DNA from 2 places in the Pantoea sp. LMR881 genome. Region 2 is predicted to be linked to the other one. Evidence: predicted binding sites of a transcription regulator. Region 2 holds the regulator's gene; the other holds the start of a gene.
The links. The regulator ArgR, encoded in region 2, controls arginine synthesis, uptake and breakdown. The targets are predictions, from matches to a motif close to ANTGAATAAAAATACANT.
Positions count from the first base shown of each region.

Region 1: a site for ArgR is predicted at 7,210-7,227, ahead of argC (N-acetyl-gamma-glutamyl-phosphate reductase). Genes of this name have one in related genera too.

Region 1 covers NZ_JAPVOK010000002.1:2,417,003-2,429,597, forward strand. The annotation lists gene O3W44_RS13170 (bifunctional aspartate kinase/homoserine dehydrogenase II) at 1-1,285, shown strand, start outside; gene metF (methylenetetrahydrofolate reductase) at 1,498-2,394, shown strand; gene ppc (phosphoenolpyruvate carboxylase) at 3,119-5,770, opposite strand; gene argE (acetylornithine deacetylase) at 6,015-7,163, opposite strand; gene argC (N-acetyl-gamma-glutamyl-phosphate reductase) at 7,331-8,335, shown strand; gene argB (acetylglutamate kinase) at 8,354-9,130, shown strand; gene O3W44_RS13200 (argininosuccinate synthase) at 9,155-10,372, shown strand; gene argH (argininosuccinate lyase) at 10,463-11,836, shown strand; gene oxyR (DNA-binding transcriptional regulator OxyR) at 12,069-12,595, shown strand, end outside.
Region 2 covers NZ_JAPVOK010000002.1:2,706,220-2,718,814, reverse strand. The annotation lists gene mscM (miniconductance mechanosensitive channel MscM) at 1-967, shown strand, start outside; gene mdh (malate dehydrogenase) at 1,009-1,947, opposite strand; gene argR (transcriptional regulator ArgR) at 2,492-2,962, shown strand; gene O3W44_RS14650 (YdgH/BhsA/McbA-like domain containing protein) at 3,453-3,725, shown strand; gene yhcN (peroxide/acid stress response protein YhcN) at 3,838-4,101, shown strand; gene O3W44_RS14640 (barstar family protein) at 4,158-4,427, opposite strand; partial or broken gene O3W44_RS14635 (NAD-dependent succinate-semialdehyde dehydrogenase) at 4,484-5,937, opposite strand; gene aaeB (p-hydroxybenzoic acid efflux pump subunit AaeB) at 6,049-8,001, opposite strand; gene aaeA (p-hydroxybenzoic acid efflux pump subunit AaeA) at 8,007-8,939, opposite strand; gene aaeX (p-hydroxybenzoic acid efflux pump operon protein AaeX) at 8,947-9,150, opposite strand; gene aaeR (HTH-type transcriptional activator AaeR) at 9,395-10,312, shown strand; gene tldD (metalloprotease TldD) at 10,344-11,789, opposite strand; gene yhdP (AsmA2 domain-containing protein YhdP) at 11,854-12,595, opposite strand, start outside.

The sequences.
Region 1 (12,595 bases), 290 kb from region 2:
GCATCTGCAACTGCGTGACGGGCTGGCGCTGGTCGCGCTGGTGGGCGCTGGCGTCACCCGCAATCCACTGCATACGCACCGCTTCTGGCAGCAAATGAAAGATCAGCCGATAGAATTTATCTGGCAATCAGAAGATCACATCAGCGTTGTGGCGGTATTGCGTGTTGGCCCCACGCAGCATCTGGTGCAGGGTTTGCATCAATCCCTGTTTCGTGCAGAAAAGCGTATCGGGCTGATGCTGTTTGGTAAAGGTAATATCGGTTCACGCTGGCTTGAGCTGTTCGCACGCGAACACGAAACGCTTTCTGCACGCACGGGCTTTGAATTTATCCTGGCGGGTGTGGCAGACAGCCGTCGCAGCCTGCTGAGTTATGAAGGGCTGGACGCCAGCCGTGCGTTAGCCTTTTTTGATGATGAAGCGGAAGAGCGCGATGAAGAGTCGCTGTTCCTGTGGATGCGTGCGCATCCGTTTGATGATTTAGTCGTTCTGGATGTCACTGCCAGCACGCCGCTGGCGCAGCAATATCTTGATTTTGCCAGCCACGGTTTCCACGTCATCAGTGCAAATAAAGTGGCGGGCGCGTCAGACAGCCAAACCTGGCGTCAAATCCGTGATGCCTTTACTAAAACGGGACGTCACTGGCTCTATAACGCGACGGTGGGTGCAGGTTTACCGATTAACTATACGGTGCGCGATTTGCGCGACAGTGGCGATACCATTTTAGCTATTAGCGGTATCTTCTCTGGCACACTCTCATGGTTATTTTTGCAGTTTGACGGCTCGGTGCCCTTTACCGAGTTGGTGGATCAGGCGTGGCAACAGGGATTAACCGAGCCCGATCCGCGCGTTGACCTTTCTGGTCAGGATGTGATGCGCAAGCTGATAATCCTGGCGCGTGAAGCGGGTTACAACATCGAACCCGATCAGGTGCGTGTTGAGTCGCTGGTACCTGGCAACTGTGAAAATTGTTCAGTCGATCATTTCTTTGAAAACGGCGATGAATTGAATGAGCAGATGTTGCAGCGTTTTGAAGCGGCGCAGGAGATGGGTTTAGTGCTGCGCTACGTCGCGCGTTTTGATGCCAATGGCAAAGCGCGCGTGGGTGTGGAAGCAGTACGTCCGGCTCATCCTCTGGCCTCGCTGCTGCCGTGCGATAATGTTTTTGCGATTGAAAGCCGCTGGTATCGTGATAACCCATTGGTGATCCGCGGGCCTGGCGCGGGGCGTGATGTCACCGCTGGGGCGATTCAGTCAGATATTAATCGTCTCGCTCAACTGCTTTAGTTAGTGTGGACAGGCGTTCACTGCGCCTGTCCTGCCATCCTTTTATCCCCCTCAAATGCATTTCTTTCAGGTTGTTTGAACATTTATCACCGTTCTCAATCATTTTTAAGTTGACGCTGCGCTAAGAATCGTTCATTTTGAGCATCTGGACGTCTAAACGTATGGATGTTCACGGGGCAACAGTTAACCGACGTGATCAATGAGGTAGCAGGATGAGTTTCTTTCATGCCAATCAGCGCGAAGCACTTAATCAAAACCTGGCAGAGCTGAACGGCCAAATTAATGTCTCGTTTGAATTTTTTCCGCCGCGTACCAGCGAAATGGAAGAGACTCTGTGGCACTCTATCGATCGCTTAAGCAGCCTGAAGCCAAAATTTGTTTCAGTAACCTATGGCGCTAACTCAGGGGAGCGCGATCGCACTCACAGCATCATTAAAGGCATCAAAGATCGCACTGGCTTAGAAGCGGCACCGCATTTGACCTGTATCGATGCGACACGCGATGAATTACGCACCATCGCCCAGGATTACTGGAATAATGGCATTCGTCACATCGTGGCGCTGCGTGGTGATTTGCCCGCTGGCAGCGGCAAACCTGAAATGTACGGCTGCGATCTGGTGTCGCTGCTCAAAGAGGTCGGTGATTTCGATATTTCTGTCGCCGCTTATCCGGAAGTGCATCCGGAAGCAAAAAGCGCGCAGGCCGATCTGATTAACCTGAAGCGTAAAATTGATGCGGGTGCTAACCGTGCCATTACCCAGTTTTTCTTTGATGTTGAAAGCTACTTACGCTTCCGTGATCGCTGTGTGGCAACCGGCATTGATGTGGAAATTGTGCCGGGTATTCTGCCGGTCTCTAACTTTAAGCAACTGCAACGCTTCGCTACCATGACTAACGTGCGTGTGCCAGGCTGGATGAGCGCCATGTTTGCCGGTCTGGATGATGACGCAGAAACGCGCAAAATGGTTGGTGCCAACATCGCTATGGATATGGTGAAAATCCTGTCCCGCGAAGGCGTTAAAGATTTCCATTTCTATACGCTGAACCGCGCTGAAATGAGCTATGCGATTTGCCATACGTTAGGCGTACGTCCGATAGTCGCTGCGTAATGCAGCTTAGCTAAGCCGCTGGCCGTTAGATTTTTAAAACCGTTATCACCGCGAGGGATAACGTTTTTTTATTTTGCAGGAAATTAAACCTGGGAATAGCTGTTATGCTGTTTTTAATGAACACGTTTATATTACGCCAATGAGTAAAGCTTACTGTTAATAATATAAGATTGAATGGGTTTTAGAATAACACTTAAATCTCATCGGTAATTAATTCAGTCTGAGTGTATGTGTTTTTTATTTAGTCTTGTTTTTAATCTCTTGTGTTTGACCTCAGCTTTTCATGGTAATAATTGATATTCCCCCGCAGAAGAATTAATTTTAGTGATTGGCGTTGGCTCAGGAAGGAATGCTGGCAGTAATTGTCACTCGACTGGCACCTGCTCATGATATTCACCAAGAGAAGATTAAATGAAGCCTGTGTTATACCAGGTATATTAATCGCTTCGACTTTTTTAGCTCCCTGTGGGTTATTGCCTAATAGTTGGCTTAATTTCCTTTCGACGGGTTTCGCTAAAATTATGATTATCGCCAGCTCATTTTGTGGTTGCATTGAATTAACAAGAAGAGTCGTTTCCTTATGTGTGACAGTCGATGAAGAGCGCAAAGATAATTGATAAGCAACAATATTAATAAAAGGCTCATTTCAGTGAGCCTTTTATTGTTGCGTTCGGCTTGTGATGCCAGTTACAGATGACCTTCTGCATCCAGGCATGTTTTACCGCTAGCCGGTGTTACGCATCCCGGCGGCTACGCCCGCAATCGTTACCATCAGCGCCTGTTCAACCCGTGCATCTGGCTCGTTACCACGCTCTTCCTGGGCGCGTGAGCGATGCAGCAGCTCCGCCTGAAGAACATTAAGCGGATCGGTATAGACGTTGCGCAGGGCAATCGACTCCGCAATCCACGGCTGGTCAGCCATTAAATGTGCATCGTTGGCGATGGTTAATACCGCTTTAATATCCGCATCTAACTGATCGCGTAACTGTTTGCCCAGCGGCCACAGCGATTTATCCACCAGACGCTGATCGTAGTATTCCGCCAGCCACAGGTCAGCTTTGGAGAACACCATTTCAAGCATGCCGAGGCGGGTAGAGAAGAAAGGCCAGTCGCGACACATCGCTTCCAGCTGATCCTGATGTCCCGCGTCCATTGCCTGTTGTAAGGCGGCACCGGCACCCAGCCAGGCTGGCAGCATCAAACGGTTTTGTGTCCAGGCAAAAATCCACGGGATGGCGCGCAGGGATTCAACGCCACCGGCGGGGCGACGCTTCGCCGGACGCGAGCCGAGCGGCAGTTTACCCAGCTCTTGCTCAGGTGTTGCCGAGCGGAAGTAGGGCACGAAATCAGGATTTTCACGGACGTAACCGCGATACATAGCGCAGGAATCGGCAGAGAGCTGATCCATGATGCTGCGCCACTCTTTTTTCGGTTCTGGCGGCGGCATCAGGTTGGCTTCCAGAATTGCACCGGTATAAAGCGACAGGCTGGCGATGGTGACCTCTGGCAATCCGTACTTAAAGCGGATCATTTCACCCTGTTCCGTCACGCGCAGGCCGCCTTTCAGGCTGCCTGGAGGTTGCGACAGCAGTGCCGCGTGAGCAGGCGCACCGCCACGACCAATGGTGCCGCCGCGTCCGTGGAACAGCGTTAATGAAATACCTGCTTTTTCACAGGTTTTGATCAACGCATCCTGCGCCTGATACTGCGCCCAACTGGCGGCCATGACTCCGGCATCTTTCGCCGAGTCGGAATAGCCAATCATCACCATCTGTTTGCCCTGAATAAAACCGCGATACCAGTCAATGCTGAGAAGCTGGCTCATCACGTCATTGGCGTTGTTCAGGTCGTCGAGGGTTTCAAACAGTGGTGCCACCGGCATGGCAAAAGAAATACCGGCCTCTTTTAACAGTAAATGCACAGCCAGCACGTCGGATGGCGTTTTTGCCATCGAAATCACGTAAGCAGCAATGGAGCCTTGCGGCGCTTCAGCCGCAACGCGGCAGGTTTCCAGCACTTCACGTGTATCGTCGCTGGGTTCCCAGCTACGCGGCAGCAGAGGACGTTTGGAATTCAGTTCGCGGATCAGGAAAGCCTGCTTGTCAGCTTCTGACCAGCTTTCGTAATCGCCGAGGCCCAGATAACGGGTGACTTCAGCAATGGCTAAGGTATGGCGGGTACTTTCCTGGCGCAGGTCGATACGTACCAGCGGTACGCCAAAACACTTAACGCGGCGCAGCGTGTCGAGCAACTGGCCGTTGGCGATAATCCCCATACCGCACTGCTGCAATGACTGGTAAATCGTGTAAAGCGGCTGCCACAGTTGGTCATTGGAAACCAGTAAATCTGCCGGACGCGGCAGGCGTTCACCTTTCAGGCGACGTTCCAGATAAGACTGCGTGGTCATTAGCTGGCTACGGATGCGTTTCAAAATCATGCGGTAAGGCTCAATCGCCTCTGGATCGCCACATAACTCACGCACGTCATCGCTACATTCAGACATCGACAGTTCAGAAATCAGTACGCCAATATCGCGCAGGAACAGATCGGCGGCTTTCCAGCGGCTCAACTGCATGGCATGGCGGGTAATCGATGCCGTGACGTTTGGGTTGCCATCACGATCGCCGCCCATCCAGGAAGTAAACTGCACCGGGACAAAATCGACCGGCAGCTTAATGCCAAATGACTCTTCAACCTGCTCGTTCAGTTCGCGCAGGAAAGCAGGCACGCCTTCCCACAGGCTGTTTTCCACCACCGCAAAGCCCCATTTGGCTTCATCAATTGGCGTTGGACGGTATTTACGGATTTCATCGGTATGCCACGCTTGCGCCACTAACTGACGCAGGCGACGCATGATCTGGTTACGTTCGTAGTCAGAAATATCACTGTGATCGAGCTGCTTCAGACAGCTATTCACTTCAACCAGTTTATGGATCAGCGTACGACGGGTAATCTCTGTCGGATGAGCGGTCAGAACCAGTTCCAGTGATAAGGACTCAATCGCGGCGCGGATGGCGCTTTCGCTAATATCGCTCTGCTGCTTGAGGTTTTCGAACGTTTTCTTCAACAGTTCCGGATGATTCGCCCCTTCGCCGTTGTGAGAGATGGTTTGATACTGTTCAGCGACGTTGGTGAGATTGAGGAACTGACTAAAGGCACGCGCAACCGGCAGGAGTTCGTCATTAGACAGATTTTGCAGCGTATTGAGCAGCTCCTTGCGATGAGTGTCATTTCCCGCACGGGATGACTTGGAAAGTTTGCGGATGGTTTCTACCCGCTCAAGGATGTTCTCTCCAAGCGCATCCTTAATCGTATCCCCGAGCAGTTTGCCGAGCATACTGACATTACTTCGCATTGCGGAATATTGTTCGTTCATTTGACCCTGACACCCTCATCGTCTTTTAAACTTCTACACCCACCGGGCATAACATCGTCTTTTATCTAGCCACGTAATGTTCCTTTCGTCAATTGACTTAAACTGACGCAAACGTGCCGCTAAATAACGGAAATTCATAGAATTTAATTAAGGCGAAGCGGGATAAGTTATTCTTATCATTAAATCCCGCAGAATGACAGGGCATTTTGCTGCTTTTGCAGTGAAATGCCCCATTTGATGTTAATCAGTGACAAAAATGCTGTACAACCTGACTGATAAGCTCACGAGTGGGCTTTATAAATGCCGTATCAATAAATTCATCTGGCTGGTGCGCCTGATTAATTGAGCCTGGGCCTAACACCAGAGTTGGACACAGCTGCTGAATGAACGGTGCTTCGGTGCAATAGTTCACCACTTCAGTTGGCGTACCCAGTAATTTCTCTACCACTTTCACCAGTTCATGGTTAGCCGGACACTCATATCCCGGAATGGGTGGGTGCAGCTCGCCCACGTTGATTCGGCCTGGCCAGCGCGCGCTTACAGGTGCCAGCGCCTCGTTGAGTAATTCATCTAAATCGCTCAGCGTCAGGCCTGGCAGCGGACGAATATCCATATGCAATTCGCAGCAGGCGCAAATACGGTTAGCAGCATCACCGCCATTAATATGACCAAAATTCATGGTGGGATAAGGGATCGCGAAACCCTCATGGTGATAACGCTCTTTCAGCGTGTTACGCAACTGCATTAAATGACTGATAGATTCATGCATTAACTCAATCGCGTTAACGCCACGAGCCGGATCGCTGGAGTGTCCCGATTTACCTTCGATGCGAATCGCATGGGAAAGATGGCCTTTGTGGGCGCGCACGGGCTTAAGAGATGTCGGTTCACCGATGATGGCGCAGTCCGGACGCCACTGGGTGGATTCAGAAAAATACTTAGCACCCGCCATGGTTGTTTCTTCATCAGCGGTAGCCAGAATGTAAAGCGGTTTGCTCAGCGTTGTCACATCAACATCACGCAGCGTATCAAGAATGAAAGCAAAGAAGCCTTTCATGTCTGCAGTGCCTAAACCGTAAAGTTTGTTGTCGTGTTCGGTTAGCGTGAAAGGATCGCGCGTCCAGCGACCATCATCAAAGGGTACGGTATCGGTATGACCTGCCAGCAGCAGGCCACCGGCGCCGTTGCCGGTGCGGGCCAGCATATTGAATTTGTTGCGCGTGCCGGGTACCGGCTGCACTTCTACGCTGAAGCCGAGGTCACGAAACCAGCCAGCCAATAAATTGATTAAAGTTTCATTACTCTGATCCAGTGCAGCATCCGTTGCGCTGATTGATGGTGTTGCGATCAACTGGCGGTAGAGTTCGATAAAAGGCGGTAATTTTGTCTTCACTGTTGACGGTCCTTGAGTTAGGATGTATCAATATTCATGCATTAATAGTGAATAAAAATACAATAACGTCGCTTGCTTGTGAACTTAAAATCTCGGCAAACGGCATCGTGGGCAACGGGGCAAGGCCGCGACCCGGAACGTGTGACTGTAATAAGGTATACAGCCTGATGTTGAATACGCTGATCGTTGGTGCCAGTGGTTACGCTGGCGTAGAGCTTGCCACCTTCCTGAATCGCCATCCACATATGAACATAACCGCTTTGGCGGTTTCAGCGCAAAGCCCAGACGCCGGTAAACGCCTCTCTGATCTGCATCCGCAGCTCAAAGGCGTGGTCGATCTGCCGCTACAGCCGTTGAGCAGTGCTTCAGAGTGGGCAGATAAAGTCGACGTCGTGTTTCTGGCGACGGCCCATGAAGTCAGCCACGATTTGGCTCCTGAATTTCTTAAAGCGGGCTGTGTGGTGTTTGATTTGTCGGGCGCGTTCCGCGTCAACGACGGCGAGTTCTATAACCAATATTACGGTTTCACACATCAGCACGGCGACTGGCTGGATAAAGCCGTTTACGGTTTGGCTGAGTGGCAACATGAGAAGATTAAAGAAGCGCAGCTGGTTGCCGTGCCGGGCTGTTACCCAACGGCTGCTCAGCTGGCATTAAAACCGCTGGTGGAAGCTGGCTTGCTGAATGAAACGCAGTGGCCAGTGATCAACGCCACCAGTGGGGTGAGCGGTGCCGGGCGTAAAGCTAATGTTGGCACCAGCTTCTGCGAAGTTAGCCTGCAACCTTACGGACTGTTTTCTCATCGTCACCATCCGGAAATCGTTGCGCATCTTGGTACGCCGGTGATTTTTACGCCGCATCTTGGCAGTTTCCCGCGCGGTATTTTGGCCACGATTACCTGCCGGCTGAAAGCAGGCATTGGTCGTGACGATGTTGCCGATGCCTTCCACAATGCTTATCACGACAAGCCGCTGGTGCGCGTCTACGAGCAAGGCGTGCCTGCCCTGAAGGCGGTTGTAGGGTTGCCCTATTGTGATATCGGCTTTGCCGTGCAGGGCGAGCATCTGATTGTTGTCGCCGCCGAAGATAATCTGCTTAAAGGCGCAGCCTCACAGGCGGTACAGTGTTTAAACATTCGTTTCGGCTTCCCTGAAACGCAGTCACTGATTTAACGGACGAGTAAATTAGCCATGACCAATCCTTTAATTATCAAACTTGGCGGTGTGCTGTTAGACAGCGAAGAGGCGCTGGCCCGTTTGTTTGACGCGCTGCTGACTTATCGCAATACACATCAGCGCCCGCTGCTCATTGTTCACGGCGGTGGCTGCCTGGTGGACGACCTGATGAAAAAGCTGGCGCTGCCGGTGAAAAAGAAAAACGGCTTACGCGTCACGCCTGCCGATCAAATCGACATCATTACCGGCGCACTGGCGGGTACGGCAAATAAAACGCTGCTGGCGTGGGCGAAAAAATATGGTATCAACGCAGTAGGCTTGTGCCTCGGCGATGCAGGTTTGGTGAATGTTACTCAGTTCGATGAAGAACTCGGCCATGTGGGTAATGCTATGCCGGGTAACCCTGCCTTACTGAATACACTGCTGGATGCTGGTTATATGCCGGTGGTTAGCTCAATCGGTATTACTGATGGCGGCGACCTGATGAATGTCAACGCGGATCAGGCAGCAACCGCGCTGGCTTCCACCCTCGGTGCCGATCTCGTCTTGCTGTCTGATGTCAGCGGCATTCTGGACGGTAAAGGTCAGCGTATTGAAGAGATGACTGCAGACAAGGCCGAGCAGTTAATCGCTCAGGGCATCATTACTGATGGCATGATTGTTAAAGTGCATGCAGCACTTGATGCTGCCCGCACGCTGGGCCGCCCGGTGGATATCGCCAGCTGGCGTCATGCTGAGCAACTGCCCACTCTTTTTAACGGCGTGTCGATTGGCACCCGGATTCTCGCTTAACGACTCTGATTCAAGGATTACGAAATGCAAACGCAAGGTATCAAAAAAATCGTTCTGGCTTACTCCGGTGGCCTTGATACTTCAGCCATCATTCCATGGCTGAAAGAAAATTACGGCGGCTGTGAAGTTGTCGCGTTCGTGGCAGATATTGGTCAGGAGCGTAGCGATCTTGAAGGCGTTGAAAAGAAAGCGTTGCAGTCCGGCGCATCAGAATGCCACGTCGTTGATCTGCGTGAAGAGTTCATCAGTGATTATGTTTATCCGGTGCTGCAAACTGGTGCGCTGTATGAAGGCACTTACCTGCTGGGCACCTCAATGGCGCGTCCCATTATTGCTAAAGCACAGGTTGAGCTGGCGCTGAAAGTTGGTGCTGATGCGCTGTGCCACGGTGCAACCGGTAAAGGTAACGATCAGGTACGTTTCGAAACCACCTACACCGCGCTGGCTCCTCAACTGAAAGTGGTGGCGCCGTGGCGTGAATGGAACCTGCGTTCACGTGAAGCACTGCTGGACTACCTGAAAGAGCGTAACATCCCAACCACCGCATCGCTGGAAAAAATCTACAGCCGTGACGAGAATGCGTGGCATATTTCTACCGAAGGTGGCGTGCTGGAAAGCCCGTCAAACGCGCCAAACAAAGATTGCTGGGTCTGGACCGTTGATCCCCTGGAAGCGCCCGATCAGCCAGAAAACGTGACCGTGACCGTAGAGAAAGGCCGCGTTGTGGCGGTAAACGGTGAAAAGCTGAGCCCGTTCCAGTGCCTGGAAAAACTCAACGTGATCGGTGCAAAACATGGTGTAGGCCGTATCGATATCGTGGAAAACCGCCTGGTTGGTATTAAATCTCGCGGCTGCTACGAAACCCCAGGCGGCACCATTATGGTGAATGCCCTGCGCGCGGTTGAGCAGCTGGTACTGGATCGCGACAGTTTTAAATGGCGTGAGCAGTTAGGTCAGGAAATGTCCTATGTGGTCTACGATGGCCGCTGGTTTGCGCCACTGCGTAAATCTATCCAGGCGGCGGCTGAATCACTGGCCGAAGAGGTGAATGGCGAAGTGGTGCTGCAACTTTATAAAGGGCAGGCCACCGCCACGCAGAAACGTTCGGCAAACAGCCTGTACTCAGAAGAGTTTGCGACCTTTGGCGAAGACGAAGTTTACGATCACCGTCATGCAGGCGGTTTCATCCGTCTTTTCTCGCTCTCTTCACGCATTCGCGCCCTGAACGAGCAGAAAAAATAATTCTCAGGCGAGGTGCGCCTCGCCTCACAGCATAACCTCAGGGGCGGCATTTATGCCGCCCTTCGTTTAACGATTTGAAGGAGATTTCACATGGCACTTTGGGGTGGACGGTTTACCCAGGCAGCAGATCAACGTTTCAAACAGTTTAACGACTCGCTGCGCTTCGACTATCGCCTGGCGGAGCAGGACATCATTGGTTCAATCGCCTGGTCCAAAGCGTTAGTGACGGTAAACGTACTGAGCAGCGATGAGCAGCAGCAGCTGGAAGCCGCGCTGAACACGCTGTTAGCAGAGGTTCGCGCGAATCCCGAACAGATTTTGCAGAGCGATGCCGAAGATATTCACAGCTGGGTTGAAGGAAAGCTGATTGAAAAAGTCGGTGCACTGGGGAAAAAATTACACACCGGCCGCAGCCGTAACGATCAGGTCGCGACTGACCTGAAACTCTGGTGCAAAATGCAGGTGGAAGCGTTATCTGACGCGACCCGTGAATTACAACAGGCGCTGGTGGCCACTGCAGAAGCCAATCAGGATGCAGTAATGCCAGGCTATACCCATCTGCAACGTGCGCAGCCGGTGACGTTTGCTCACTGGTGTCTGGCCTATGTAGAAATGCTGGCGCGTGACGAGAGCCGTTTGCAGGATACGCTGAAACGTCTTGACGTAAGCCCACTAGGCTGTGGCGCACTGGCGGGGACGGCGTATGAAATTGATCGCCAGCAGTTAGCCGGCTGGTTGGGTTTTGCTTCTGCAACGCGCAACAGCCTGGACACGGTTTCCGATCGCGATCACGTTCTGGAATTGTTGTCTGATGCCGCTATTGGCATGGTGCATCTATCGCGCTTTGCTGAAGACATGATTTTTTTCAACACCGGTGAAGCGGGTTTTATTGAGCTGTCGGACAAGGTTACTTCTGGGTCATCACTGATGCCGCAAAAGAAAAACCCGGATGCGCTGGAGCTGATCCGTGGCAAGTGTGGCCGTGTACAGGGCGCACTGACCGGCATGATGATGACACTGAAAGGTTTACCGCTGGCGTACAACAAAGATATGCAGGAAGACAAAGAAGGTCTGTTCGACGCGCTGGATACCTGGCTCGACTGCCTGCATATGTCAGTGCTGGTGCTGGATGGTATTCAGGTTAAACGTCCACGCTGTCAGGAAGCCGCCGAGCAGGGTTACGCCAACTCCACTGAACTGGCGGATTATCTGGTCGCGAAAGGCGTACCGTTCCGGGAAGCACATCATATTGTGGGGGAAGCGGTGGTGGAAGCGATTAAGCAGGGCGTGGCGCTGGAGTCACTGTCACTGGCACAGTTACAGCAATTTAGCGCAGTGATTGAAGAAGATGTTTATCCGATCCTTGCGCTGCAAAGTTGCCTTGATAAGCGCAATGCGCAGGGTGGCGTTTCGCCGCAGCAAGTTGCACGCGCCATTACAGAGGCGAAGCAGCGTCTGGTATAAATTGCAGATAAAAAAAAGCGGGCACAGGAAATGCCCGCCAACCTCTAGCTTCAGAATTACTTTTTTATAGGCACATCATCAAAGGGTCAGCTTTCCTGCTGACACTGAGATTTTTTGCTGTAGTGACAGTCTTTATTTGATGTGTGCATTATTCCTATCGCCGCTTGATAGGGCTAATCGTTCATTGCTATTCTATCTATCGCCACGGGCTATCGTGGTTTGGAGGGTAACAATGAATATTCGTGATCTTGAATATCTGGTTTCGCTTGCTGAGCACCGTCATTTCCGCCGTGCTGCGGATGCGTGTCACGTTAGTCAGCCAACGCTGAGCGGGCAGATTCGTAAATTAGAAGATGAACTGGGCGTCATGCTGCTGGAGCGTACCAGCCGCAAAGTTTTGTTCACCCAGGCCGGTTTATTGCTGGTGGATCAGGCGCGGACCGTATTGCGTGAAGTGAAAGTGCTGAAAGAGATGGCGAGCCAACAAGGTGAAGCGATGTCAGGCCCGCTGCATATTGGTCTCATCCCAACCACCGGCCCCTATTTGTTGCCGCAAATTATTCCGATGTTGCATCAGACCTTTCCCAAGCTGGAAATGTATCTGCATGAAGCACAAACCCAGCAGCTGTTGGCGCAACTCGACAGCGGCAAGCTCGACTGCGCGATTCTGGCGTTAGTGAAAGAGAGTGAAGCGTTTATAGAAGTGCCTCTGTTTGATGAGCCGATGAAGCTGGCGATTTATCAGGACCACCCGTGGCG
Region 2 (12,595 bases):
TACGCTAATCGCTCTGGTTTCTGTGATTGTATTGTGGTCAGAAATCCATTCAGCCTTTGGCTTTCTGGAGAATATCCGCCTGTGGGATGTCAGCACGTCTGTTCAGGGCGTAGAGAGCATTCAGCCGATTACGCTTGGTTCAGTGCTGATTGCCATTCTGGTGTTTATTATCACAACGCAGATGGTGCGCAACATGCCCGCCCTGCTGGAACTGGCTCTGTTGCAGCACCTCGATTTGACACCGGGTACGGGGTACGCCATTACCACTTTAACCAAATATCTGCTGTTACTGATTGGTGGCCTGATCGGTTTTTCGCTGATTGGTATTGAGTGGTCAAAACTGCAATGGCTGGTCGCCGCGCTCGGTGTGGGATTAGGTTTTGGTTTGCAGGAGATTTTTGCCAATTTTATTTCTGGTCTGATTATCTTGTTTGAGAAGCCAATTCGTATTGGCGATACCGTGACGATTCGCGATCTGACCGGCAGCATTACCCGCATCAATACCCGTGCAACCACCATCACCGACTGGGACCGCAAAGAGATTATTGTGCCGAATAAGGCCTTTATCACTGAGCAGTTCGTTAACTGGTCGCTGTCAGATTCGGTCACGCGTGTGGTTCTGACGATCCCGGCGCCTGCCAAAGTGAACAGCGAAGAAGTGACGAACATACTGAAGCAGGCGGCTGAACGCTGTAGCTATGTGCTGGATATGCCGCCGCCAGAAATATTCCTGGTCGATCTACAACAGGGTATCCAGTTGTTCGAGCTGCGTATTCATGCCGCAGAGATGGGGCATCGCATGCCATTGCGACATGAACTGCACCAACTGATTCTGAAAGGCTTTGAGCAACACGGCATTGAAATGCCCTTCCCGCCATTTCAGGTGCGTATGGAAACGCTGGGCAAAAAGATGCCTGCCAGCAATGGTGCGCCTGCTGCACGAACCTTTAAATCTGGCGGCTTATAGGCAAAAAAACGCCCGGCTGGTCCGGGCGTTTTAACGACTGGTTACTGCTTAACGAACGCTTCGCCCTGCTCGATATCTTTTTTCAGGGTTTCTAACATGCCGTCAAGCGCCTGCTGTTCGTAACGGCTTAAGTTGCCTAAAGGCCTGCGCTCAACGATACCGCTTTTACCCAGCAGCAAAGGTTGTGAGAAGAAACGCGCATACTCACCGTCGCCCTCAACATAAGCACATTCCACTATGTTCTCTTCACCCTTAAGCGCCCGCACGAGCGATAAGCCAAATCGCGCTGCTGCTTGTCCCATAGAGAGTGTCGCTGAGCCGCCACCGGCTTTGGCTTCAACCACTTCAGTGCCCGCATTTTGAATGCGCCGGGTTAAATCTGCGATTTCCTGATCGCTGAAGCTGACATCATTGACCTGTGACAGCAGCGGCAAAATAGTCACACCTGAATGCCCACCGACTACCGGCACTTCAATTTCACCTGGCGATTTGCCTTTTAGCTCCGACACAAAGGTGTTGGCACGAATAATATCCAGCGTCGTCACGCCAAACAGCCGGTTTTTATCATACACGCCGTGTTTTTTCAGGACTTCAGCGGCAATGGCCACGGTGGTGTTGACCGGGTTAGTAATCACACCAATCAGGGCCTTAGGCGCTGTCTGTGCCACCTGATCGATCAGGTTACGCACGATGCCGGCATTGACATTGAACAGGTCGGCACGGTCCATGCCTGGCTTACGCGCGACGCCAGCAGACATCAGCACCACATCCGCACCCTGTAGTGCAGGTGTAGCATCTTCACCGCTAAATCCTTGAATTTTTACAGCAGTGGGAATATGGCTGAGATCAACTGCAACGCCCGGCGTAACCGGTGCAATATCGTAGAGGGACAGTTCTGAACCCGCAGGAAGCTGCGTTTTGAGTAAAAGTGCGAGCGCCTGGCCTATGCCACCCGCGGCACCGAGAACGGCAACTTTCATTCTTAACTCCTTATTAAGGTGGGGCAGAGAAGAGCCGAAATTCCATCTGTGTCAGACCTTAATCAACTGCTCAGGCGATGACGAGTATCCGCACTCATTCTACGTGCTTGCGCACTTAATTTCCGGATTCATAACTGACTAATCATCTACTTACCTTGATGTTTCAGGGTGCAGGCAGATGACAGACACATGATCCCGATGAGTTTACTCAGTGCGGAAAAAGGTGCGCAGTCAATTGCTTAGCAGCCTGAAGCATGCCGGATATAACCTGAATGACCGACAACTTTGCCGAGGGCAGACAGAGAACGGCCGTAATCGTTATCTGTTGCTACATCACCCATAGTATAACAACTCTGCAACCATTGTCTGTTTGCCTGCTTAAGGAGCCTTTTGGCCCGGTCACATTTTTTTGTTATTATCCCCGCCCGCTAACCGATTCATGCTGTTCACTTACCAACCAATTGCATAAAAATTCATTTATATGCATAATCCTCGCTCTGCCGTGGGCTGAATCCCGGTTATTCCCTATTTTTATTGGTAGCCTATGCGAAACCCATCAAAACAAGACGATTTGATCAAAGCTTTTAAAGCTCTATTAAAAGAAGAAAAATTTAGTTCCCAAGGGGAAATTGTGCAGGCGCTGCAAGAGGAAGGCTTCGAGAACATCAACCAGTCAAAGGTTTCTCGTATGCTGACTAAATTTGGCGCGGTACGCACACGTAACGCCAAAATGGAGATGGTTTACTGCCTTCCGGCCGAACTGGGCGTGCCGACAACCACCAGCCCGCTCAAGAATTTAGTGTTAGATATCGATTATAACGATGCCTTAGTGGTCATTCATACCAGCCCTGGCGCAGCGCAGCTTATTGCACGTTTACTTGATTCGTTAGGAAAATCAGAAGGGATTCTTGGCACCATTGCGGGCGATGACACTATCTTCATTACCCCTGCGCGCGCCTTTACGGTTAAGCAACTCCACGACGCCATTCTGGTGTTATTCGAACAAGAGCTTTAAATATCGCTTTGTCTACCGGCAGTTAACCTGCCGGTTACGTCCTGTCTCGCACCATCCCTACAACATTAATTTTTTGTTTTAATTATTAAAACAGTGCATACGTGCGCTGATTGTCCCGTTTTTGTTGCCTGAAAAATGGGTCAGACCTTTTAATCGTGATAACCTCTCTCGCTACTTTACGCTGCTTTACACCTGACAATTAGTGTCTCTTCCTGCTTTCAAATTAAACCACAGCCTTATCGACCATGATTTTTCGCACAAAAGGATAAAGTGACGCATATTACTGTTTTAACATGAAATTAACCACTTATGCTCACTTATTCATCGGTTTTTATAACTCATGGTTATTAAAAGTTGCCATAAGGATAAAGAATCACAAAAAAACATTATTAGCAGAGTATTAATTTCTGACGTTATTAGTTCTATACTTCTTTTCGTGATGCAAATCACATCAATAAAAAGAGAAAAACCAACGACGAGGAAAATATTCATGAACATTAAATCAACTATCGCCACCCTGAGTATGCTTTCTGCCCTGTCATTTGGCGTTAACGCTGCCAGCCTGATTTCAAATCAGCAGGCACAGGATATGAACCTGCAATCAATGAACCAAACCATCAGCGTGAGTGGCCGTGACGGCGACCAGACCAACGTCCGCCAGGTACTGTCGCAGAAAGCAGATGCACAGGGCGCAAGCCACTATCGCATTATTGAGAACAATCAGGACGACACTTATCACGTCACTGCTGAGCTGTATAAATAATTAGCTGAAATAAAGATTAACCCATCCGGCGTTTGAAAAATGCCTGAAGAAATCGACGACCCGCTCTCTTTTTTAACGCCGCAGGTTGTTGATTGTAATGAGGAGATAAACTATGAAAATCAAAACAACCATCGCTACCGTTAGCTTACTTTCCGTTATCGCTTTTGGTGCCTCCGCTGCCCAACTGGTTACCGGTGAGCAAGCACAAAACATGCAGCCTGCGGGTACCATAACCATTAGCGGTACTGCAGGTGCGCCAATGGATTATCGTGCTCAGCTTTCACAGAAAGCCGATGCACAAGGTGCCAGTGCCTATAAAGTGATTGAAGCGCGTACCGGCGATAACTATCACATCACTGCAGAACTCTATAAATAATTCCTCGTCAATTTTTGACGAACCCTTTGGCCCCGCTCTCCGGGGCCCTTTTTAATTTATTTCACGTTGAAATGGAACTGGCCCTCCAGCTCCTCTTCTGCTTCATCAAATAATAAAATCAGTGCGCCGTAGCGCCTTTTTTGCCCTTTTCCCAAATTCACGAATTCAATTTCCAGCGGCATCGGTAGCGTTGCGCTGGTGACCACATCCCATAAGCCATCCAGATCGCATATACGCCTGTCTTCTATGGCAAAACGCTCGCTGAACTGGCGAAAGAAATGCGCCTGATCAACAATCTCATTGAAGTCAAAACGCTCGGTTTTCATGCGGACCGCTCCCATCCTCCAACGGTGGGCGACATTCGCCGCCCGGTGATGTGAAACTAGCTCAGGCCGCCAAGGTGCAGCGTTTTGATCTCCAGATACTCTTCCATGCCAAGTACCGATCCTTCACGTCCCAGGCCCGATTCTTTTACGCCACCGAACGGAGCCAGCTCTGTAGAGACTGCGCATTCGTTGATACCAATCATGCCGCTTTCCAGCGCGGCGGAAACGCGAAATACGCGCTGTAAATTTTGAGTATAAAAATAAGCGGCAAGGCCATATTCGGTATCGTTAGCGCGTCGAATGACCTCATCTTCATCATCGAAACGGAAGCAGGCTGCAACCGGGCCAAAGGTCTCCTCTCGCGCTAACTGCATGCTTTCATTCACATCGGCAATCACGGTTGGCTGCCAGAAGTTACCGCCCAGCTCATGACGACCGCCTCCCGTCAGCACTTTTCCCCCTTTGCCGAGCGCATCTTTAACATGTTGCTCAACTTTTTCGACCGCTGAGGGTTCGATCAGCGGGCCGACAACCACGCCCTCTTCCATGCCGTTTCCGACTTTGAGCTTTTTCACTTCCGCGGCGAGTTGATTCACAAAGCGATCGTAAACCGCATTGTGGATAAAGAAGCGGTTTACGCTAACGCATACCTGCCCGGCATTGCGGAACTTGTTGGCAATCGCACCCTGCACGGCTGCATCAATATCAGCATCCTCAAACACAATGTAAGGCGCGTTCCCCCCAGTTCCATCGACACTTTCTTCATTGTTTCAGCCGCGTTGCGCATCAACAATTTGCCGACTTCAGTCGAACCGGTGAAAGAAATTTTTCGCACCTCTTTACTGGCCATAATCGCATCGCTGATCGCATGCGTATCACCCGCGACTGCATTCAGTACGCCGTCGGGCACGCCCGCTTTTTTTGCCAGCGCCAGTAAAGCGAATGCACTCAGTGGTGTGTTGTTGGCAGGCTTGATGATGCCAGTACATCCTGCGGCTAACGCCGGGCCAAGTTTGCGCGTCAGCATCGCCATGGGAAAATTCCACGGCGTAATCGCTGCCACGACACCAATGGGTTCACGTGTCGCCAGAATGCGCGAGCCAGTTTTTGCCGGAGGAATGATTTCACCATTGGCACGTTTGGCCTGTTCCGCGAACCACTGAATGAAGCTGGCGGCATATTCCACTTCACCTTCGGCTTCTTTCAACGGCTTGCCCTGTTCAGCCGTCATGAGTTGACCGAGCCAGCGTTTGTTTTCAATCATTAGCTGATACCAGCGATTAAGGATCTCAGCACGCGCTTTGGCGGTTTGCGCACGCCAGGCCGGAAAAGCAGCCGCAGCGGCAGCAATGGCCTTTTCCGTCTCAGCTTTACCCGCTTTCGCCACCTGCGCGATAACCTCACCCGTGGCCGGATTGGTTACATCAAACGTCGCTGTTGTGGTCTGCCACTGGCCACCCGCCAGAAAACCCGTTTGAAACAGTTCGCTGTCTTGTAATGAAGAATTCATTGATCGCTCCTGTGAGTTTCGCTTTCCATGAAGAAAGTATAGTTGGCAAAAACGACAGGTTTTGTGACGAGATGGGATTGTGTCAGCCGCTGCGGAAGGCAGCGGCTGGTTTCAGATTTGGATAAGGGTGTTTTGATACTTGTCTAACATTGTTGCCAGCCGCTTCACCGGCTCGGTGACGCTCGCTGGTGCCTCGTAATGCGCCAGCTTCTCCTGATAAATCGCTAACTCTTTCAGCAACCGCTCAAAATAGTAACGGCGTTTCTCATCGCTACCGGCAGAAATCACGCGATCGGCGGTATAACGCAGTTGCCGATGATAAGCGGACAAATCCTCATTTATCGGTATTTCTGCGTTGCGTAAGCGTTGATGGCCAATAATCAGCGTGAGCGCGATGCGATATTTATCAATATCGCCAGGAAACAAATTCAACAGCAAGAACAGCTGCTGATACAGCGCAGGCAGATGGTTCTCACGGCGCCGCGCCTGATTAGTGGTCATTGCCGAAACCGCAGCATACATAAAACGATTAAGCAGCTTACGACCCGTGCGCGCCTTGGATTTATCGCGAATCAGCAAGATCACCATCATTGCCACAAAGCAGCCAATGACCTGGCCCAGCACGTTATCAAGGAACACCTTGATCTCAAATTGCATGGGGTTATCCAGCACAATTACGTTGATAGTACCGATCAGCGCACCAAGCGTACCGAGCTGGCGTCGCTGAACAAAGATACCGCCGATAAAGCCAAGCAAACCAATCGCAATACAAAGCAGAACAGCACTTTGCTGAGTGGCCGGTAAAATATACATAAAGTAAAGCGCGCCTAGCGGCACCGCTACCGTCATGCCATACAGGAAGTCTTTGGCCATCATCAGCGGATTCGGCATGCGCATCGCCAGCGCAGTGATAACCGCCAGCATCACCATACAGCCACTGCCTGACGTCCAGCCGGTATATAGCCAGAATAACGACCCCAGCGCCGTTGCCACAAAGGTACGTATACCGTTAATCATCGCGTGATGCGTTTCGGCGGAACGCGCCTGAATGACAACTTCGCGCTGCAAAATGCGCTCTTCCAGCGTGGTGATACGGCTGTTGCTTTTGATGCCGTTGATTAACAGCAGATATTCCGTTGCGGCTCCAACCCAACTCGCCAGCGTCAGCGGCGTGGCTTTACTGCTGGCGCTGATTACCCTGCGCATGATTTTCATGCGTTTATGCACGTCATCAACGTTTTCGACATCCTTTTCAATCAGCAGGCGATACTGCGGCGCAATGTAATCGGGGCGAGCATTTTGGATCAGAAAGGTTTCTGCGGCCTGGGTAATCAGCGTCAGCGAGAGCGTGTTAAGCATTTGCAAACGGCGGCTGGTGTTCTGCCAGCGCGAAGATTCCATCATTAACTGACTGCGCATACTGTTTAACGCTGTGGTACGGCGAACCAGTGCGCTCCACGCTTTATCTACTTCCTCTTTGTCACCGTGCGCCACGCAGAGTTGCAGCAACTTATAATGTGCCACCAGCAGTGAATCAACTTCCTGATCGATCACTTTTTTAATCGATCGCGGTGAGAAGATCATATCCGCCAGGATCGCGCATAAAATGCCTAATACGATTTCGCTACAGCGTTCAACCGCATACTGCGGCGCTAATATCAGCCCGCCGCTGGCATCCGCAGTCACGACGATAATCAAGGCGGTGTAACCCGCCAGACCAAGCGCGTAGGAGTTTTCGACTTTGATCAGAGAAGAGAGCCAGACGCATAATCCCGCCCAGATGCAGCACAGCAGCAGCATCACAACCGGCGCACGTACTGTGGCGATCATAATCGTTAGCGCAGCGATACAGCCAATGAAGGTGCCGATAATACGCAAAATGCCCCGATAGCGCAGCGCACCTGAATAGGGATCGCCGCCAGCCGCAAATGCAGTACCGCCTGCCACGATGCCCGCCGTCATTACTGCCCAGCGCGGTGTTTCTAAGTCCAGATGAAAGCCGATCATCAGCGCAGCCACCAGCGCAAACGTCAGCTTTACCGGAAAACGCAGGAACTCAATCATAACGCTTAACCAAACTCACGCAGTCGATTGAATAGCTTCGTCATTGGCGAGGCATCAGTATGCTGACGATCCGCTTTACCGGTGATAACGACTGTTGCAGTCGTACCCGCCGGGAAACGGTTGCCAGGCTGCTGGTCGAGACGAATACGCACCGGTACGCGCTGCGCCAGGCGAACCCATTCAAGATTCGAATCCACGGTAGCCATGCCTTTAGTGTCCACCGAGCTGCTGCTGTTGGTCACGCCCGCCGCGATACTGTCAACGGTGCCACGCAGGACAATGTTGCTACCTAACGGCGTGACTTCAGCGCGGAATCCCGGCTGAACGCCATGCAGTTTGGTCTCTTCCAGATAAGCCAGCACGTAGAATGAGTGTTGCTGAATCAGCGCCACCGCCACCGATCCGCGCGTAATGTACTCACCGCCAAATACGTTGAGGTTTGTCACCCATCCATCGGACGGCGCTTTGATAGTGGTACGCTCAAGGTCAATCTTTGCCAGATCGCGGGTTGCAATGGCTTTGGCCAGCTGGTGTTCGCTGGTTTGCAGATCGTTATTAGCCTGATCGATAGCTTCACGCGACATCGCAACGGTGCCTAACTGGTTACGGCGTCCCGCTTCACGACGTTTCTCACTGACTAACGCCTGATAATACTCGACGTCTGCCTGGGCCTGATCGAGGGCTTTTTGATAGCGCGGGCGATCAACGACAAACAGCGTATCGCCTTTTTTCACCAGCTGGTTGTCATGTACAGGCACATCCGTGATTAAGCCGGTTACATCCGGCGAGATCGCCACAACATCAGCAGAGAATCGGGCATCACGCGTCCACGGTGACTCGGTGTAGAACACCCAGGCACGAAAGATAATGATGACAGCAATGATAACGAGCAGGAGAGTAATCGCGTAACGCGCGATTTTTCTTATAAGTGCTTTCACTTAAACCTCAGACAAATAGACGGGATACAAGGTAAAACACACAGCAGTAAAGTGCTGTATTAAAAAGTGCCGGATGCCAGACGAGATCGTAAATACCGCTGGGCGTCAGCACGCGTTTCACTAACCAGAACAGCATAAGTGAAATAATTAATTCGATGAAAACGGGCGGAAAAGAGAGCCCAAACACGACAAATACCGGAAGCACACTCATCAGAAATCCTTAGTTCGACGTTGCCGGGATACTCCGTTGCCTGACGGAACGCATGTTCTTAACCTGATGAGATGCAGCTTAGCTGCCACATCCGAACCACGGATGGCTTAATAATAGCGTATCATCGGGTGATAACAGACAATGCAGAATCACCGGGAAATACCCCGGCGTGCTTATAGTAACGCGCTTGACTATACGTTTTCTACAGAATGTGAACTAAATCACTTTTTAGCCAGAGTAAATAATGGAACGACTTAAAGGCATGTCGATTTTTGCCAAAGTGGTTGAATTAGGTTCTTTTACTGCTGCGGCACGTCAGTTGCACCTTAGCGTTTCGTCTATTAGTCAGATAGTCGCGAAACTGGAAGATGAACTGCAGGTAAAGCTACTTAACCGCAGTACACGCAGCATTGGACTTACGGAAGCGGGCAAAATTTATTATCAGGGCTGTCGGCGTATGCTGGCGGAAGCGATGCAGGTCCACGAGCAGCTTTATGCTTTCAACAACACGCCCATTGGTGTGCTGCGCATTGGCAGCTCTTCTACCATGGCGCAAAACGTTCTTGCTGAGATGACCAGCAATATGCTGCGCGAGTATCCGGGACTGAGCGTTAATCTGGTCACCGGTATTCCGGCTCCCGATCTGATTGCCGATGGGCTGGATTTAGTGATCCGCGTCGGCGCGTTAAAAGATTCCAGCCTGTTTTCCCGCCGCCTGGGTGCCATGCCAATGGTTGTGTGCGCGGCGAAAAGCTATCTGGCGCAACACGGCACCCCAGAGAAGCCAGGGGACATCAGTAATTTTGCCTGGCTGGAGTACAGCGTACGGCCCGACAATAATTTTGAGCTCATTGCACCGGAAGGATTAGTGACGCGATTGTCGCCACAGGGCCGCTTCGTCACCAATGATTCACTCACGCTAATACGCTGGCTGAAAGCCGGAAACGGTATCGCTTATGTGCCAATGATGTGGGTGAGTGATGAAATCGCGGCGGGAGAAATCGATATTCTGTTTCCGCAATATCAGTCCGATCCCCGGCCCGTTTATGCGCTGTATACCGAAAAGGATAAGCTGCCGCTGAAGGTACAGGTCTGTATCGATTATCTGACAGAGTATTTTGCGCAGGTCGCTGAACAGTATCAACAGCACCGTAAAAACTAACAACCCGCCAGAGTGGCGGGTTGTTTTTACATCAGGCGGTGCCGCCAACCGTAAGCTTGTCCAGCTTCAGTGTCGGTTGCCCCACACCAACCGGCACGCTTTGTCCTTCTTTACCGCAGACCCCGACACCTTTATCCAGCGCCAGGTCGTTACCGACCATAGAGATCTGCTGCATGGCTTCAATCCCTGAACCAATCAGCGTGGCACCTTTCACTGGTTTAGTCACTTTGCCGTTTTCGATCAGATAGGCTTCGGACGTTGAGAAAACAAATTTACCCGACGTAATATCAACCTGACCGCCGCCAAAATTCGGCGCATACAAACCATACTCCACGCTTTCAATAATCTCTTGCGGCGTCAATTTACCGGCCAGCATATACGTATTGGTCATGCGCGGCATCGGCAGATGGGCATAGGATTCACGGCGGCCGTTTCCGGTGGGATTCACTCCCATCAGTCGTGCGTTCAGTTTGTCCTGCATGTAGCCTTTCAGCACGCCATTTTCGATCAGCACGTTGTACTGACCCGGCACACCTTCATCGTCAACGGCCAGCGAACCGCGCAGGCCATCAATCGTGCCGTCATCCACAACCGTACACAGCTCAGAGGCAACCAGTTGCCCCATTTTTCCGCTGAAGACAGAGGTACCGCGACGGTTAAAATCACCTTCCAGACCATGACCAACAGCTTCGTGCAACAATACGCCTGGCCAGCCTGCCCCCAAAACCACTGGCAACGTACCTGCGGGCGCAGCGACAGCGGAAAGGTTTACTAATGCCATACGCACCGCTTCACGCGCCCAGACATCGGCGCGCACGTCACCGCTTTCATCAGCAAGGAAAAATTCATAACCGGTACGCGCACCGCCGCCGCTTGAACCGCGCTCGCGCTTGCCCTGATCTTCCACTTGCACGCTGATTGAAAGACGTACCAATGGACGGACATCTGCAGCCAGCGTGCCGTCTGTTGCAGCCACCAGCACTTGCTCATAAACGCCGCTCAGGCTGGCATTCACTTCCTGCACGCGCGGGTCAGCCGCACGCGCCACCTGATCAACGCGGTGCAAAAGCGCAATTTTATCTTCACGCGTCAGGCTGCTGAGGGGATCAACCGGAGCATACAGCGAGCGGTTTACGACGGCAGAAAGGGTATGCGCTTTGCCGTTGCCCTGCTCACGAACAATGCTGCGAGCCGCTTCAGATGAGAGACGCAGAGCGTTCAGCGTAATTTGATCGGCATAGGCGAAACCGGTTTTTTCACCGCTAACCGCACGTACGCCAACACCTTGATCAATATGGTAGGAGCCATCTTTGATGATTTTATCTTCCAGCACCCAGGATTCGTGGAAGCTGGACTGAAAATAGAGATCGGCATAATCCAGACGACGTTCTGAAAGCTGCCCTAACAGGGAAAAAAGGTCCTGCTGATTAATGTTGTTAGCAGTTAGCAACTGCTCACTTACCAGGTTCAGAGTCATCGTTTCTCACTCATTATGTGCTCGGATAATCATAGCCTGCGGCAATTCCGGTACGGCGTCAAATTCACTTACTGCTGTTTTCACGCGGTTTGCGTAGCACTTCGTTGATTTCCGGTTTATCCAGCGGGCCGCTGATGTGATAGCGCAGCAGCGAAATCTTGTTCCAGAGCGGCCCCAGCACTTTACTGGCGGCGAATACCGCCGCCCCTATGACTGGATTTACCACGAATGCAGTCGCGACGCCTACTGAAGCGGAGATTTCTGGCGCAACTACTGCTTCCATATCAATCCGACGCTGTACCAAATCCATTTTGCCCTGCATGGCGATGTCAGCTTCCAGCCCATCCACTAACAGGTTGTCGGTACGCATCACACCATTTTCAATCCATGCGGTGCCGTTGATCGAATCGAAGTAGAAGCCGTCATTAAAGGTGTCGCTGAAATCAAAGCGAAGCTTGCGCAGTAAGGCGTCGAAACTCACCAGCCGCAAGAGTTGTCCTGCCGCGCCGGTATTAACATCAGCGATTTGCCCCTTACCAAACTGTGTTTTCAGCGTGCCGCTCAACGTTTTTTCTGAAGGCTGCCACGGCGCAGAGCGCCAGTGCAGATCGTACTCTATGTTAAAGGGCGCGTCGCGCAGCGGTGTGTTCATGCCAAACCAGTTGGTGGCATTATTGATATTCTGCCCTTTCAACGTTCCTTTCAACGAGGTGCGCTGATCGTCGGGACGATTAACCCATTCGCCGGTTAGGGCCAACTGTGAGCTGCCTGTATCTACCGAACCGTTAGTAAGTGCTAACGTATCG